3 regions of the Pseudomonas sp. FP2338 genome follow, and region 2 is predicted to be linked to each of the others. Evidence: predicted binding sites of a transcription regulator. Region 2 holds the regulator's gene; each other region holds the start of a gene.
The links. Region 2 encodes FliA, which starts transcription of late flagellar genes. Its sites were predicted from a motif close to CTAAAGTTTNNNNNNNNNNNGCCGNTAA; they were not measured.

Region 1: a site for FliA is predicted at 1,544-1,571, ahead of PSH96_RS13615 (methyl-accepting chemotaxis protein). Genes of this name have one in related genera too.
Region 3: a site for FliA is predicted at 3,503-3,530, ahead of PSH96_RS00630 (methyl-accepting chemotaxis protein). Genes of this name have one in related genera too.

The regions. Positions count from the first base shown of each region.
Region 1 covers NZ_CP117436.1:3,008,022-3,013,685, reverse strand. The annotation lists gene PSH96_RS13630 (amidase) at 1-80, opposite strand, end outside; gene PSH96_RS13625 (DUF1294 domain-containing protein) at 202-585, opposite strand; gene PSH96_RS13620 (undecaprenyl-diphosphate phosphatase) at 582-1,412, opposite strand; gene PSH96_RS13615 (methyl-accepting chemotaxis protein) at 1,637-3,271, shown strand; gene pnuC (nicotinamide riboside transporter PnuC) at 3,473-4,036, shown strand; gene PSH96_RS13605 (AAA family ATPase) at 4,033-4,578, shown strand; gene PSH96_RS13600 (NAD(P)/FAD-dependent oxidoreductase) at 4,575-5,664, shown strand, end outside.
Region 2 covers NZ_CP117436.1:4,500,425-4,506,088, forward strand. The annotation lists gene PSH96_RS20270 (chemotaxis protein CheA) at 1-1,482, opposite strand, end outside; gene PSH96_RS20275 (protein phosphatase CheZ) at 1,494-2,282, opposite strand; gene PSH96_RS20280 (chemotaxis response regulator CheY) at 2,301-2,675, opposite strand; gene fliA (RNA polymerase sigma factor FliA) at 2,844-3,584, opposite strand; gene fleN (flagellar synthesis regulator FleN) at 3,581-4,414, opposite strand; gene flhF (flagellar biosynthesis protein FlhF) at 4,520-5,664, opposite strand, start outside.
Region 3 covers NZ_CP117436.1:126,908-132,571, forward strand. The annotation lists gene PSH96_RS00615 (TonB-dependent siderophore receptor) at 1-1,775, opposite strand, end outside; gene PSH96_RS00620 (FecR domain-containing protein) at 1,869-2,843, opposite strand; gene PSH96_RS00625 (sigma-70 family RNA polymerase sigma factor) at 2,849-3,364, opposite strand; gene PSH96_RS00630 (methyl-accepting chemotaxis protein) at 3,644-5,524, shown strand; gene PSH96_RS00635 (SRPBCC family protein) at 5,563-5,664, opposite strand, start outside.

The DNA.
Region 1 (5,664 bases), 1.5 Mb from region 2:
GTGGAAGTGAGCGTGCGCTGTTGAATAAGCGCCGCCAGCGCTGTCGCTGAATGGCGTAGCAATGAATCGGGTAGAGACATTCGTGTGGTGCCCATGGGTTCAAGTGCCTGGAGCATAACGCGTACCCGCTACTGGTTTACAGAACTGCCTGGGCAAGCTGCTTCTGACAATTAAGCAGGTAATTTCTCAGGCATCTCAGTGCTATAACACCGACAGCAGCGTGCCGCCGAGGAATAACTGGTCCAGCCAGAACACTTGGTGCAGCAACACAATCACCCAGAACAGCACCTGATACGACACCTTGCGCGTCTTGTGGCGAAACACCTGTTGGGCAATCAACGCCCCCGGCCAACCACCGGCCAGTTCCACGGCATGCAGGATATTTTCGCGCACGCGCGGGCCTTCGGCCTGGGCCTTGCGTTTGTCGCCCCAGTACAGGACAAACGCCACCACGCTGACCACGCCATAGGCGGCCAGCGGAATCAGCGTTTCGCCGCGATACCACAGCAGCGCCGAGCCGATCAGCGGCGCGGCGCACAACAACACAAAAATCAGCGCCTTCAGGCGCGGGTATTGAATGCTCATGGCTTGACCGCCGTCCAGTCGATCCAGCCAAACTGCCAGGTGGCCAGGATCACCAGGCCGAACGCGATCCGATACCAGGCAAACGCCGCGTAACTGTGGCTGGCGATGAACTTGAGCAACGCCTTGACCGCTATCATCGCGAAGATGAACGAGGTGACAAAGCCGATGGCAAACACCGGCAAGTCATCGGGCTGGAACAGGTGACGGTATTTGTAGCCCGAATACACCGCCGCGCCGACCATGGTGGGCATGGCCAGGAAAAACGAGAACTCGGTGGCGGTTTTACGCGACAGGCCGAACAACAGGCCGCCGATAATGGTCGCGCCGGAGCGCGAAGTGCCCGGAATCATGGCCAGGCACTGGGCCGCGCCGACCTTGAGTGCGTCTTTCCAGGTGATCTCATCCACCGTTTCAGCGTGCACTGCATGTTGGCGACGCTCGGCCCACAGCATGATCACCCCGCCCACCACCAACGCGGTGGCCACCGTGATCGGGTTAAACAGGTAATGCTTGATCAGGTCGGCAAAAATCACCCCCAACACCACCGCCGGCAGCACCGCGATGATCAGGTTGACGGTAAAGCGCTGGGCCTTGGGCTGGGTCGGCAAGCCCATCACCACGTCGAGGATCTTGCGCCGAAACTCCCAGACCACCGCGAGGATCGCGCCCAGTTGAATAATGATGTTGAACGCTTCAAAGCGTTCGCCGCCGAAGCCGATCAGGTCGGCAACGATGATCTGGTGCCCGGTGCTGGAGATCGGCAGGAACTCGGTCAGCCCCTCCACCACGCCAAGAATCAATGCCTGTATGGCGATCCAAAAATCCATGTATCCCCCAAAGGTCATGCGCTGCGGCACGCCTTGTCTGTCTTTTTAATGTTCACTGACCACGTGCAATCGTGATGCGCTGCTGATTTTCACCAGCCGTGCGCAAAAATTTCGTGAAAAATCAGGGAGTACTCAGGTTTTTAGATTCCTGGCCGAAAGCCTATCAGACACGCTGGAATTGTCGATGCAGCACACAACTATAAAAAGCACGGAGTGACAGGACGATGAACAGTTTGCGCAGCATGTCGATCAGCCGCCGTCTTTGGCTGATCCTGATAGTCGCCGTGTTGATGCTGCTGACCCTCGGGTTGCTGATGCTCAAGCAGATCCATGACGACCTCTACCAGGCCAAACGCCAGCAGACCCAGCACGTGGTGCAGACCGCCAGCGGCGTGCTGGCTTACTATCAGAACCTTGAAAAAACCGGCGTACTCACCCGCGAGGCCGCGCAACAGCAAGCCCTCAGCACAGTGCGTGGGCTGCGCTACGACCACGATGATTACTTCTGGATCAACGACCTGACGCCCGTGATGATCATGCACGCGGCCAACCCCAAGCTCGACGGCAAGAACCTCTCGGCCATCCGCGACCCGGACGGTTTTGCGGTGTTCAATGAATTTGTGCTCCTGGCCAAGGCCAAGGGCGCCGGCATCGTCAACTATCGCTGGCCCAAACCGGGCGCCGACGCGCCGGTGGAGAAAACCTCGTACATCCAACTGTTCGAGCCGTGGGGCTGGATTATCGGGTCCGGCGTGTATGTGGATGATGTGCAGGCCGAATTCAACGGCCAGGTTTGGAAAGCCTCGCTGATCGGCCTGGGCATTGCGCTGGTGATGGCGCTGCTGGTGATCCTGATCGCGCGCAGCATCGTGCACCCACTGCAGGCGGCAGTGAACGCCATGGGCAATATTGCCAGCGGCGAAAGCGACCTGACCCGCACCCTCGACACCCACGGGCGCGACGAGGTCACTCAACTGTCGCAGCACTTCAATAGCTTCACCGCCAAGCTGCGCCAGGTGGTCGGCCAATTGCAGGCGTGTGCCAACGCGCTGGGCCAGTCGTCCACGGAGCTGGGCACCAATGCCAGCCAGGCCCACGACCGCAGCCAGCAGCAGTCCCAGCAGATGGAGCTGGTGGCCACGGCGATCAATGAAGTGACCTATGGCGTGCAGGACGTGGCAAAAAACGCCGAGCATGCCGCCAGCGAAATGCGTGACGCCCAGGCCCAGGCGCAGCAGGGCCAGGTGAATATCGACGGCAGCCTGCAACAGATCGACCAGCTCTCCAGCACCATCAGCCAGGCCGTGGAGGTGATCCGCACGCTCTCCAGTGAAAGCACACAGATTGGTGGCGTGCTGGAAGTGATCCGTTCAATTGCCGACCAGACCAACTTGCTCGCGCTCAATGCCGCCATCGAGGCGGCGCGTGCCGGTGAGCAAGGCCGTGGGTTTGCCGTGGTCGCCGATGAAGTGCGGCTGCTGGCCCAGCGCACGCAAAAATCCACCGCCGAAATCCAGGTGATGATCGAGCGCCTGCAAGGCCATTCGGAAGCGGCGGTCAAAGTGATCAGCGACAGCCACAGCGCCTCGCAATTGACCATCGAACAAGCTGGCCAGGCGGGGGCGAGCCTCACCGCCATCGGCCAGGCGTTGCGCAACCTCAACGGGCTGAATGCCTCGATCGCCAGCGCGACCTTGCAACAGGCGCATGTGGTGGAGGACATCAACCAGAACGTCACCCAGGCGGCGGGTTTGTCCCACAGCACCGCGCTGGCGGCGGAGCAGTCCAGCGTGGCGAGTGCACATTTGCGCGGGTTGAGTGAGCAGCTTGAGGGGCTGTTGCGCCAGTTCAAGATCTGAGGCCGGAGCTGGACTTGTGTGGGAGCTGGCTTGTGTGGGAGCTGGCTTGCCTGCGATGGCATCAACTCGGTGTTCCTGATACACCGAGGCGCCTGAATCGCAGGCAAGCCAGCTCCCACAGAAAGCATTTTCATGCTCGTTCCTACGACCCATCATCTTGGTTACAATCACCGCCCTCACCCACTCTCCCAAGGAACCGCCATGTCCGGGCTTGAACTGTTCGCCGCCGCCCTGGGGGTGATCGCTGTCTGGCTGACGGTCAAACAAAACCCTTGGTGCTGGCCCATCGGCCTGGTGATGGTGCTGCTCTACACCTGGGTGTTCTTCGACGTAAAACTCTACTCCGACATGCTCCTGCAAGTGGTCTACGCCGGCCTGCAACTCTATGGCTGGTGGCAATGGACCCGCGCCGGTGAGGTCAAGCAGGGCCGCCAGGTCACAAGCCTGGGCTGGCCCGCGATCATGGTCAGCCTCGCCGTCGGCGCCGTGTTCAGCGCGCTGCTCGGTGCCGCCATGGCCCACTGGACCGATGCCGCGCAACCCTGGCTGGATGCCGCCCTCACCGGTTTCAGCCTGGTGGCGCAAATGTGGATGGCACAAAAACGCGTGCAATGCTGGGCGCTGTGGATCGTCGTAGACGTGATCTTCGTCGGCCTGTTTCTCTACAAAGGCCTGTACCTCACCGCTGCGCTGTATGCACTGTTCACCGTGATCGCCGTGCAGGGCTGGCGTGAATGGCGCGCCGACCCGGCGTTGCAGGCATGAAAGTGGTGGTACTGGCCGGCCCCGAATCCAGCGGCAAAAGCTGGCTGGCCGCGCAACTGCACGCCCGCTTCGGTGGGCTGATGGTGGGTGAATACGTGCGCTATTTCATCGATCATCACCAGCGCGACACCACCCTGGCGGACATCCCGGCCATCGCCCGTGGCCAACTGGGCTGGGAAGACGCTGCGCGCGCCGAGCAGCCTCACCTGCTGATCCTCGACACGAACCTGCTGACCAACAAGCTCTGGAGCCAGACCCTGTTCGGTGATTACCCGGCATGGCTGGATGACGAGCTGCTGGCCCGCCATTACGACCTGCACCTGCTGCTGTCCCCCGAAGACGTGGAATGGAGCGCCGACGGCCAGCGCTGCCAGCCGGAACTGGCAGATCGACGGGTGTTTTTCCAGGGCAGCCTGGACTGGATCGAACAGCACCACCAGCCCGCCCTGGTGATTCGTGGCGACTGGGAAGCACGCCGCGCCATAGCCTTTGAGGCGGTCGAGCAACTGCTTGCCCAGCCGTGCCGAGGACATCTTGCATGACCAGCTCACTGCGTATCGCCATTGTCGGTGCCGGCCCCGGCGGGCTGACCTTGGCGCGTACCCTCCACCGTCACGGGCTGGATGCCTGCGTGTTCGAGCGCGAACGCGGGCCGCTGGAACGCCCCCAGGGCGGCACCCTCGACCTGCATGTCGAATCCGGCCAACTGGCGCTGCAACAGGCCGGGCTGGAAGACGCGTTCCGGCGTATCGCGCGCTACGAAGACCAGGGCACGCGCCTGATGGATCAACACGGCCGCCTGCTGTTCGAAGACCCCACCCCCGATGACGGCGAGCGCCCGGAAGTCGACCGCACCCAATTGCGTCAGATCCTGCTCGACTCACTGCCTGAAGGCTGTGTGCAATGGGGCGTGAACATCAACGACATCCGCCCGGCCGGCGCTGCACGCTGGACCCTGCATCAAGGCGAGTTCACCCACGGCCCCTTCGACCTGGTCGTCGGTGCCGATGGTGCCTGGTCCAGACTGCGCCCATTGCTGTCGCCCTACTTGCCGCAGTACAGCGGGCTGACGTTTATCGAATTCGGCATCGACGATGTCGACCGCCAACACCCGCACATTGCCACGCTGGTGGGGCGCGGCAGCCTGCAAGTGCTGGGCGGCGCCAAAGCGATCATCGTGCAGCGCAACGCCAATGCGCATCTGCGCGGTTATGCGATCTTTCGCGTGCCCACCGAGTGGGCAGCCGACCACCTCAGCCTGCCTGCACTCAAGGCTCAGTTTGCAGGCTGGCACCCGGACATTCTGGCGCTGTTTGAAGCGGCAAATGAAAGCGTCCTGGCCAGGCACATCCACGCCCTGCCGGTGGGCCATCGCTGGGTCCACCGCCAGGGGTTGACGTTAATTGGGGATGCGGCGCACCTGATGTCGCCGTTTGGCGGCGAAGGCGTGAATGCCGCAATGCTCGATGCGGCCGAACTGGCCTGGCAGCTGCTCAGCACGCCTGACTGCTCAGCCGCCGTACAGGCGTATGAAAACCACATGTTCGAACGGGTGATACCGGCAGCCCAAGGCAGCGCCGAGGGCGCCGCCATCCAGTTATCCCATGACAGCCTGGCGCTGTCCCTGG
Region 2 (5,664 bases):
TTCGGCCGCCAGAATCACCTTGCCGTTGCGCGACTTGCCCGAAGCTTCGCGTTCTTCCGGGGTTTCCACGCCGTGGTCGACGGCGTTGCGCACCAAGTGGACCAGTGGGTCGGCCAGGGCCTCGACAAGGTTTTTGTCGAGGTCGGTTTCTTCACCCACCAGTTCCAGGTTGATTTCTTTCTTGAGCTGGCGCGCCAGGTCGCGAACCAGACGCGGGAAGCGGCCGAAGACTTTCTTGATCGGCTGCATGCGCGTTTTCATTACGGCGGTCTGCAAGTCTGCGGTGACCACGTCGAGGTTCGACACGGCCTTTTGCATGGCTTCGTCGCCGCTGTTCAAGCCCAGGCGCACCAGGCGGTTACGCACCAGCACCAGTTCGCCGACCATGTTCATGATGTCGTCCAGGCGCGCGGTATCAACCCGCACGGTGGTTTCGGCTTCACTGGCAGGTTTTTCCGCCACCGGCGCCGCTGCGGCACGCGCCGGTGCGGCAGCCGGTGCCGGTGCAGGCTTGGCAGCCACTGGCGCGGCAGCTTTGGCAGGCGCAGGCTTGGCGGCTACCGGCGTGGCAGTCGCCGCGGCGGCCGGGGCCACTTCGGAGAACTTGCCCTTGCCGTGCAACTCGTCCAGCAGCGCTTCGAATTCGTGATCGGAGATCAGGCCATCAGCGCCAGGCTCAACGCTGGCAGGCGCGGCACTGGCCGCAGGTGCGGCCGCAATGGCGGCGACTTCCGGCAAGGCTTCGGCGGCAAACGTGCCCTTGCCATGCAGTTGGTCGAGCAGCGCTTCGAATTCGTCGTCGGTAATGTCGGTGCTTGCAGGCGCAGCAGGCGCTGCCGGCTCGGCGGCAGGCGCCACGGCGTCCGGCGCGAACTGGCCTTTACCGTGCAACTGGTCGAGCAGCGATTCGAATTCTGCGTCGGTAATGTCTTCGCTGGTCGGCACGGCAGGCGCAGTCGCCGCTTGCGGTGCTTCAGCTTCGGCCTTCACCGCGCTCAGGGAGTTGAGCAGCTGTTCGAACTCGCTGTCGGTCACATCCGGCTCGGCTTCAAACACAGGCTCAGGCGCGGCTACCGGCGCAACTGACGTATCGGCAGGTTCGGCCAGACGCGCCAGCGCAGCCAACAGCTCCGGCGTGGCGGCCGTGATCGGCGCACGTTCGCGCACCTCGCTGAACATGCCGTTGACCGCATCCAATGCTTCGAGAATCACGTCCATCAGTTCCGAGTCGACGTGACGCTCACCCTTGCGCAGGATGTCGAACACGTTCTCGGCGATGTGACAGCACTCCACCAGCTCATGGAGCTGGAGGAAGCCGGCGCCCCCTTTTACAGTGTGAAAACCGCGAAAAATTGCATTGAGCAGGTTCGCATCATCCGGTCGGCTTTCCAGCTCGACCAGTTGTTCGGACAGTTGCTCTAAAATTTCGCCGGCCTCTACAAGGAAATCCTGAAGGATTTCTTCATCGGCGCCGAAGCTCATGTGGGTGCTCCTTAGAAGCCTAAACTGGATAACAGGTCATCTACGTCATCCTGACCTGACACAACGTCTTCACGTTTATCGGCATGAATCTGCGGACCTTCACCCTTGGCGAGATGTTTTTGTGGATCTTTTTCCGAGAGGATCGCTGCGCGGTCATGTTCGATGCCGGCAAAACGGTCGACCTGGCCGGCCATGAGCACCAATTTGAGCAGGTTGCTTTCCACTTCGGTGACCAGTTGGGTCACGCGCTTGATCACCTGACCGGTGAGGTCCTGGTAATCCTGGGCCAGCAGAATGTCATTGAGGTTGCTGGCCACCGTGCGGTTTTCCTGTTCGCTGCGCGACAGAAAAGCGTCGACCCGACGCGCCAACTCACGAAACTCCTCAGCCCCCACTTCGCGGCGCATGAAGCGGCCCCAGTCAACGCTGAGCGCTTGTGCTTCGGTGGCCATGCCATTGACCAACGGCGTGGCGTTTTCCACCAGGTCCATGGTGCGGTTGGCCGCCGCCTCGGTCAGCCTGACCACATAGGACAGGCGTTCGGTGGCGTCAGTGATCTGCGAGATTTCTTCGGCCTGGGGCATGTGCGGGTCAATCTGAAAATTGACGATTGCACTGTGCAGCTCGCGTGTGAGCTTGCCCACTTCCTGATACAGGCCGCGGTCACGGGTCTGGTTAAGCTCATGGATCAACTGCACCGCGTCGCCGAACTGGCCTTTTTCAAGGCTGTCGACCAACTGGTGAGCATGTTTTTTCAGGGTCGATTCAAAATCGCCCTGTGACGTTTCTTTATGCTCCATAGCTCCCCCGTGGTGATATCAGCCGTGGATGCGTTCGAAGATTTTTTCGATCTTCTCTTTCAAGGCCAACGCCGTGAATGGCTTGACCACGTAACCGTTAACCCCGGCTTGGGCGGCTTCGATGATCTGTTCACGCTTGGCTTCGGCGGTCACCATCAACACAGGCAAGCTGCGCAGTTTTTCATCGGCGCGCACGTGACGCAGCAAGTCGATGCCGGTCATGCCCGGCATGTTCCAGTCGGTTACCAGAAAGTCGATGCTCCCGCTGTTGAGGATCGGAATCGCCGTCAGGCCGTCATCCGCCTCGACCGTGTTGGTGAACCCAAGGTCACGCAACAGGTTTTTTATGATCCGCCGCATCGTTGAGAAGTCATCAACGATGAGGATTTTCATGTTCTTGTCCAATTCGACCTCCAAGCAGTCTTAAACGCGCCCAGCACCTGGACGCGCCATTTCAATCAACAGGCGTTACACAAAAAGGACTGCCCAGGGCACCACGGCACGAACCCGCGAAAGCGTGAAGCCTTCGCGGTAGCGTCTGCAGTGTCCCCACACTGCCTGTCAGCGCGCGCGCCACTCTCCCAATCGCCCCCGCAAGCGGGCTGCGCACTGGCTATGCAGCTGGCTGACACGCGATTCGCTGACCCCCAGGACCTCACCGATTTCCTTGAGGTTCAGCTCTTCGTCGTAGTACAGCGCCAACACCAGTCGCTCACGCTCCGGCAAATTGGCAATCGCCTCCGCCAACGCGCCCTGGAAACGTTCGTCTTCCAGGTCGCGCGACGGTTCGAGATGTGCACTCGCGCCGTCCTCGTGCAGCCCTTCGTGTTCGCCGTCCTGCAAAAGGTCGTCGAAACTGAACAGGCGGCTGCCCAAGGTATCGTTCAAAATCCCGTAGTAATCGTCGAGACTCAATTGGAGTTCGGCCGCAACTTCGTGATCTTTAGCGTCACGACCGGTTTTTGCTTCAATTGCGCGAATTGCGTCACTGACCATGCGCGTATTGCGGTGTACCGAACGCGGCGCCCAATCCCCTTTACGCACTTCATCGAGCATCGCCCCTCGAATGCGGATACCCGCATACGTCTCGAAACTCGCGCCCTTGCTCGCGTCGTATTTGGTCGACACTTCGAGCAGGCCGATCATGCCGGCCTGGATCAAGTCCTCAACCTGCACACTGGCAGGCAGGCGTGCCAGCAAGTGATAGGCAATGCGCTTGACCAAGGGCGCATAGCGCTCGATCAGTTCGCCCTGGCTGTCACGTGCCGACTTTTTGTAAAGGTTGTAGCCGCTGGATGTCATAGCACCGGTCCTGCGCTCGTCTGATGCACCAATCGCTCGACGAAAAACTCCAGATGCCCCCGAGGGTTGGCAGGCAACGGCCAAGTATCGACCTTCTGGGCAATAGCCTTGAACGCCAGTGCGCACTTCGAACGAGGGAACGCTTCATAGACTGCACGCTGCTTTTGCACAGCCTTGCGCACACACTCGTCATAGGGAACTGCGCCCACGTATTGTAAGGCGACATCGAGAAAGCGATCCGTGACCTTGGTCAACTTGGCGAACAGATTCCGCCCTTCCTGCGGGCTTTGGGCCATGTTGGCCAGCACGCGGAAGCGGTTCATGCCGTAGTCACGGTTCAGCAGCTTGATCAGGGCATAGGCGTCGGTGATGGAGGTGGGTTCATCGCACACCACCAGCAGCACTTCTTGCGCTGCGCGCACGAAGCTGACCACCGACTCGCCGATGCCGGCGGCGGTGTCGATCACCAGCACGTCGAGGTTGTCGCCGATATCGCTGAACGCCTGGATCAGGCCGGCATGCTGCGCCGGGCTCAGATGCACCATGCTCTGGGTGCCTGAGGCGGCCGGCACGATGCGAATGCCACCGGGGCCTTGCAGCAGCACATCGCGCAGCTCACAACGGCCTTCGATCACATCGGCAAGGGTGTGTTTGGGTGTCAGCCCCAGCAGAACGTCCACGTTCGCCAGGCCCAGGTCAGCATCCAGCAGCATGACGCGACGGCCAAGCTCTGCCAGGGCCAGGGACAAATTCACTGACACGTTAGTTTTCCCGACGCCACCTTTGCCGCCGGTCACCGCGATCACCTGTACGGGATGCATGCTGCCCATTTTATTTCTTTACCTTGTCTTGCTTAGACGCAGGCTACATGGCTTGGCCGCGTGAATCGCTTGCAGACCATCGATGTAGATACATTTCACGGTGTTCATCCTGCCTCACCCCACCCGCTTAGCCGGGTTGTGGTAAAGGTCGGCGAACATGTCGGCCATCGCTTCCTCGCTAGGCTCTTCTTGCATTTGCACGCTGACAGCACGGCTGACCAACTGATGACGGCGCGGCAGATGTAAATCATCCGGGATCCGCGGCCCGTCGGTCAGGTAAGCAACCGGTAACTCATGACTGATCGCCAGGCTCAACACCTCGCCCAGGCTCGCCGTTTCGTCGAGCTTGGTGAGGATGCAACCGGCCAGGCCGCAGCGTTTGTAACTATGGTACGCAGCGGTAAGAACCTGTTTCTGGCTGGTGGTTGCAAGCACCAGGTAATTTTTCGACTTGATGCCACGCCCGGCCAGGCTTTCGAGCTGCATGCGCAGTGCCGGGTCGCTGGCTTGCAGGCCGGCCGTGTCGATCAACACCACGCGCTTGCGCAGCAGCGGGTCGAGCGCATTGGCCAGGGACTGGCCCGGGTCGACGTGGGTCACCGTCACATTGAGGATGCGGCCCAGGGTCTTGAGCTGCTCCTGGGCGCCGATGCGGTAGCTGTCCATGCTCACCAACGCGATGTTCTGCGCGCCGTACTTGAGCACATAACGGGCGGCCAGTTTGGCCAGGGTGGTGGTCTTGCCCATGCCGGCCGGGCCGACCATGGCAATCACGCCGCCCTCTTCCAGCGGTTCGATTTCCGGGGTGACGATCATGCGCGCCAAGTGCGCCAGCAACATGCGCCAGGCTTGGCGTGGTTCTTCGACTTCAGCCGTCAGAGCGAGCAAATCGCGCGACAACGGGCCGGACAGGCCGATGCGTTGCAGGCGGCGCCACAGGTTGGCCTGTTGCGGTTTGCTGCCTTGCAGCTGCGTCCACGCCAACGAGCCCAGCTGCACTTCGAGCAGCTCACGCAGGCCATTGAGTTCAAAACGCATCGAGTCGAGCGCGCGCTGGTCGACAGCGGCGGCCGGGGCTGGCGCTGCAGGGCGCGGCGGTTCTTTGAAGGTCGGTTCTACCAACGGCTCGGCGGCGGTCAGCGGCAAGCCGGCGAACAATTGGCGATTGGTGCTGGCATCGCTGTCGCCACGCATGCTCAATTCAGCCTGGGCCGAGACAATGCGCGAAGCGGTTTTGCGCAGCTCGTCTTCGAGTTCCA
Region 3 (5,664 bases), 2.1 Mb from region 2:
AGGTACAACGCCCCCGCCCGACCCGTCAGCTTGGTACGTTTGTCGCTGATCTGCGTACCCAACGGTCGGCCCGCTTCGGCGATACGGTTTTCATCCGACGTCTCTACCCAGTCCTGGCGCAGTCCCAGGGAGAACCGCCATTGATCCATCTCAATCAGGTCTTGCAGATAGACGCCTGTCTGCTCCAGTCGTCGCAAATAGCTGGTCAGGTTGGCATTGCTGATCGCCGAATTGCCATAGACCGGGTTAAACGCGTTGATCGGCTGCAATGAGCCGCTGGTCCAGTCCACCACGGTTTTACGCCGCTGATAATCCGCGCCCATCAGCACCGTATGTTTGGTCGCCCCGGTAAAAAATTCCGCTTGCAGCATATTGTCGATAATGAACGCATGCAGCTTTTCATCACCGCCGGAGTAATAGCGGTTCAGCTCATTGCTGGTCGGCGTGGTCCAGCCATAGGCATATACCTGGTCCAGCTTTACCTTGGAGTCGAGATAGCGGAAGTTTTGTCGCGCAGTAAACACATCGTTGAAGCGATGTTCGAACTGATAGCCAAACGACTGCTGGTCACGCTTGTACCCATCTACCCCAGGCTCACCTTCGAAAAAGTGGTTGGAGATACGCTGGCCATTGCGCTGATGCAGTGCGCCGTCCGCCGGCATACCACCGTGATAACCACCCTCAGGGTCATGCTGCAAATAGGCTTGCAGCGTCAGCGACGTGTCTTCGGTAAAGTCGATGCTCACTGTCGGAGCCAGTGCGTAGCGTTTTTCTTTGGCGTGGTCGAATTGCGTGTCGGACTTATCCGCCAGCCCGGTCAGCCGATAGGCTACGCGCTTGTCATCGTCCACTGGCCCGCTGAGGTCAAAACCCATCCCGCGTTGCCCGTTACTGCCGATTGTCGCTTGGACTTGATGGTAGGGCTCATACAACGGCTTCTTGCTGGTCAGTGCAACCAGACCTCCAGGCGAGCTGCGCCCGTACAGCACAGAAGATGGCCCCTTCAGAATGTCCACGCGTTCAAGAAAGTACGGGTCCACCTGCATGGTGCTGTAAGTACCGCTGTCCCCCATGGACTTCAAGCCATCCAGGTAGATGTTATCGACTGAGCCATCGTTAAAGCCACGCATCGCCACGTAGTCATAGCGGTGGGTTGCGCCATAGGGGTTGGTCAGCACGCCAGGGGTGTAACGCATGGCCTGGGCCACGGTCTGAGAGCCCTGGTCATCCATCTGTTCACGTGTGACGACGGAGACGGTTTGTGAGGTTTCCAGCAGCGCCGTACTGGTCTTGGTGGCGATCTGACTGTGCGTCGCGTTGTAGCCATCCATGCTGCCCAGCGCATTACCCAGGGCGAAGCCTTTGATGTCGGTGGTGGGTAACGTCAGCGTGCTGCTTTGCGGCAGCGGCTGCAGGACGAAGCTGGCACCATTCTGTGAGGCGGCCTGCAACCCCGAGCCATTGAGCAAATAATTCAGGCCCTGCTCAGCGCAATATTCACCGTGCAGCCCTGGCGACTCCAGGCCCTGTGTCTGCGCTGGGGTGCTGGCAAGCGTAATGCCTGCCTGACGGGCGAACTGATTGAGCGCGTCGCTCAGCGGGCCGGCAGGGATGTCATAGCGTTGATGAATGTGTTCGCTGCCCGCTTGCGCAGCCATGCCAACCAGCGGAACCGCGCCCATGCCCACTGCCGTCGACAGTAACGCTACGCGTATGGCCTTGGCCAAAAGGGGGTAGGAGGAGTCTGGTGAATCGTTGAGAAAACGCACAGTCATGATCAAGGTCCGTAGAGGCCGGTAAGGCAGATAAAGAGGCTTACTGTCTAAGCCGGGCTCACGGAAAAAAGCCGCCAAAAAAACACAAAAAAGTCAGGCCTGGCGTTCCAGGCTCACCCACCAACGCGTGCGATAGCGCACTTGAACGGGCAGCGTCTGCGCAACTATCGCCAGCAACTTGTCGGTGTCTTCCAGGCGGAAAACCCCTGACAGCCGCAAGTCGCCGATCTCTGCAGCACAGCCCAGATAACCCGGGCGGTAGCGCCCCACTTCCGATACAAAGTCGGCCAGGCGCATGTCCCGCGTCATAATCAGCCCATCGGCCCAGGCGCCCATGTCCATAGTCAGCGGCGTTGATAACGTGGCGTGCGCCTGGTTGATCAGATAGGTTTCCCCTGTGTGCACTTGAGTCGCCAGGCCATCGGCCGTAGGCGGTGAATGGATAGCCACATTGCCGCTGACCACGCTCAAGCGCGTGCACTCGCTGTCTTGGCGCACGGTAAAACGCCCATCGATGCCTTCGAGCAAGCCGTGGCGAGTGTGTACCAGCAAAGGCGCTGAAGATGGCGAACCGCAGGTCACCAGGATTTCCCCGCGCACCAACGTGATCAGGCGCTGCTGCGCATTGAAGGTGAGGTTCACCGCACTGTCGGTGTTGAGTTGCAGGCGCGTGCCGTCCGGTAAGTGCATGCTGCGCCGCTCGCCGGTGGCGGTTGCGAAATCGGACGTCCAGCGCTGCCAGCCGGTCATGTCCCGGCTTACCCACGCCGCCGAACCCACCAACACCACACCCGACAACACCTTCAGTGCCCGTCGTCGGCCCAAGCCTTGTGCGACGTTTTCCAGTGCTACATGCGCCCCTGGAATCGCCGCCATCTGGCTGTTCAATTCCCGTTGCAGCGCCTGCACCCGTTGCCACGCCAATTCATGGTCATCGTGAGCTTCACGCCAATGTTCACATTGCGCATGCAAGCGCGCATTCGCACGGTTGTTACGCAGGCGCATTGCCCAACTGATCGCCTGTTTGACCACTTGGGGATCCGGCCCGGAGCGCGCGGCGTTATCCATTGGCGTCAAGTTTCATAGCGCAGGACATAACAGTGATACAGCCCTTCAGCGATGTACCGCTCCACCGAGCGCAACGACACGCCCATCTGCTCTGCGATCTGCTGGTGAGCCAGCCCATCGCACTGAGCCAGTAAAAACGCTTTACGCACCTTGGGCTTCAATCCGTCCAATAGGCGGGCGACTTCCTCCAGAAGCTCCACCACCAACGCACGCGCTTCGGCGCTGGGTGCCAGCGCTTGTGGCAAGTTTGCGATGGACTCCAGGTAGGCCCGTTGGATTTCTTCGCGGCGCCAGTGATCAATCACCAGTCCCCGGGCGATGGTGCGCAAAAATGCACGCGGCGCCTTGAGCTCAAAGCGTTCGGTTTTTTGCAGCAGGCGTACGAACGTGTCCTGCGCCAGGTCCGCAGCATCGGCGGCATTGCCCAAGCGACTGCGCAGCCAGGTGTTGAGCCAGTTGTGGTGGGTGCTGTAAAGCGTGTGTACAACACGTTCGCACGCAATGTAGTCAGTAGAGGGCATTCAGGCAGGCCTGGCCAAGCGTCACAAATGATAATTAGTCGCATTGTCTGGGAGGCAGAAAAATTTTGCAACGCCGAACACTGAGCCTCTACCACTGGTCGGTTTCCCACTCAAAATAAGGATGCTTCTCACAAATTCCTAAGATTTCTCCTGGAGTGGCCGAAAGCCTGATGAGCCATGCGTGCACCGAAATAGAGCGGCCGAAGAGCCGGCCTATCCCGTTACATGGAATGTTCCACTCGGCACGCTCACCCCCCTTTGGCAAAAGAAGTCGATGAAATGAATCTCAAGTTCAGTCATAAAATTCTACTGGCCGCATCAGGCGTCGTGGTTCTGGCCTTCGCGCTATTTACCCTCTACAACGATTACCTGCAGCGCAGCACCATCAAACAAAACCTTGAGTCGTCTATCCAGCAATCGGGCGAGCTCACGGCCAGCAGCGTGCAGAACTGGCTCAGTGGCCGCATCCTGGTCCTGGAAAGCCTGGCGCAAAACGTTGCTCATCAGGGCAGCGGTGCCGACCTGCCAGGGCTGGTCGACCAGCCTGCGCTCACCTCGAACTTCCAGTTCACCTATGTCGGCCAAACCAACGGCGTATTCACCCAGCGCCCTGACGCCAAGATGCCCGACGATTACGACCCTCGTCAGCGCCCCTGGTACAAGCAAGCGGTCGCCGCCGATAAAACCATGCTGACTCCGCCTTATATGGCGGCCGTTGGCGGGCAAATCGTGACCATTGCCCTGCCGGTCAAAAAGAACGGCGAACTGCTCGGTGTAGTGGGCGGTGACCTGAGTTTGCAAACCCTGGTGAAGATCATCAACTCGGTGGATTTCGGCGGTATTGGCCATGCGTTCCTGGTCAGCGCCGACGGCCAGGTCATCGTCAGTCCCGATCAGGACCAGGTGATGAAGAACCTCAAGGACATCTACCCAGGCACCAGCCTGCGTATCGAGAAGGTCAGCCAGGACGTTGTGCTCAACGGCCAGGACCGTATTTTGTCATTCACCCCGATCAGTGGTTTGCCGGGGGCGGATTGGTACATCGGCCTGTCGATCGACAAAGACAAAGCCTACGCACCGCTCAGTAAATTCCGTACATCGGCACTGATCGCCATGTTGATCGCCGTGGTAGCGATCGCCGTGCTGCTCAGCCTGCTGATTCAAGTGCTGTTGCGCCCGCTGACCACCATGGGCGTGGCCATGCAGGACATCGCCCAGGGCGAAGGCGATTTGACGCGCCGCCTGGACGTAACCAGCAAGGACGAGTTCGGCGAAGTGGGCAGTGCGTTCAACCAGTTTGTCGAACGTATCCACGCCTCTATCTCCGAAGTGTCTTCAGCCACGCGCCAGGTCCATGACCTGTCCCAGCGCGTCATGGCCTCGTCAAACGCCTCGATCATCGGCTCGGACGAGCAAAGCGCGCGCACCAACAGCGTGGCTGCCGCCATCAACGAGCTGGGCGCCGCCACCCAGGAAATCGCCCGCAACGCCGCCGATGCATCGCAGCATGCCAGCGGTGCCAGTGAGCAAGCGGACGACGGGCGCAAGGTGGTGGAGCAAACCATCCTGGCCATGTCGGAACTGTCGCAGAAGATCAGCTTGTCCTGCACGCAGATCGAAACCCTCAACGCCAGCACCGATAACATTGGGCACATCCTGGATGTGATCAAAGGCATCTCTCAGCAAACCAACTTGCTCGCGCTCAATGCGGCGATCGAGGCTGCGCGTGCCGGTGAAGCCGGGCGCGGGTTTGCCGTGGTGGCCGACGAAGTGCGTAACCTGGCGCACCGGACCCAGGAATCGGCCGAAGAGATTCACAAGATGATCACTTCGCTGCAAGTGGGCTCGCGTGAAGCCGTGACCACTATGAACGCCAGCCAGGTCTCCAGCGAAGAAAGCGTTGAAGTGGCCAACCAGGCGGGTGAGCGCCTGGTCAGCGTGACGCAGCGCATCGTCGAGATCGATGGCATGAACCAATCGGTTGCGGCCGCTACCGAAGAGCAGACCGCCGTGGTTGAAACCCTCAACGTTGATATCAACCAGATCAACTTGCTCAACCAGCAAGGCGTCGCCAACCTCAACGAGACGCTCAAGGACTGTGATGCGCTGTCGCAGCAGGCCAGTCGATTGAAGCAACTGGTCGACAGCTTCAAGATCTGATCGGTCTCAGCTGGCGCGAGGTTCCTCGCGCCGGCTGATCAACCGAGCATCCGGCGCACATGCCCCAACGCGCTGTCGGCGAAAGCCTGCACAAACTGTTCAAACTCCGCCTGCGGCATATCGACCGGCTCGCCAATCAG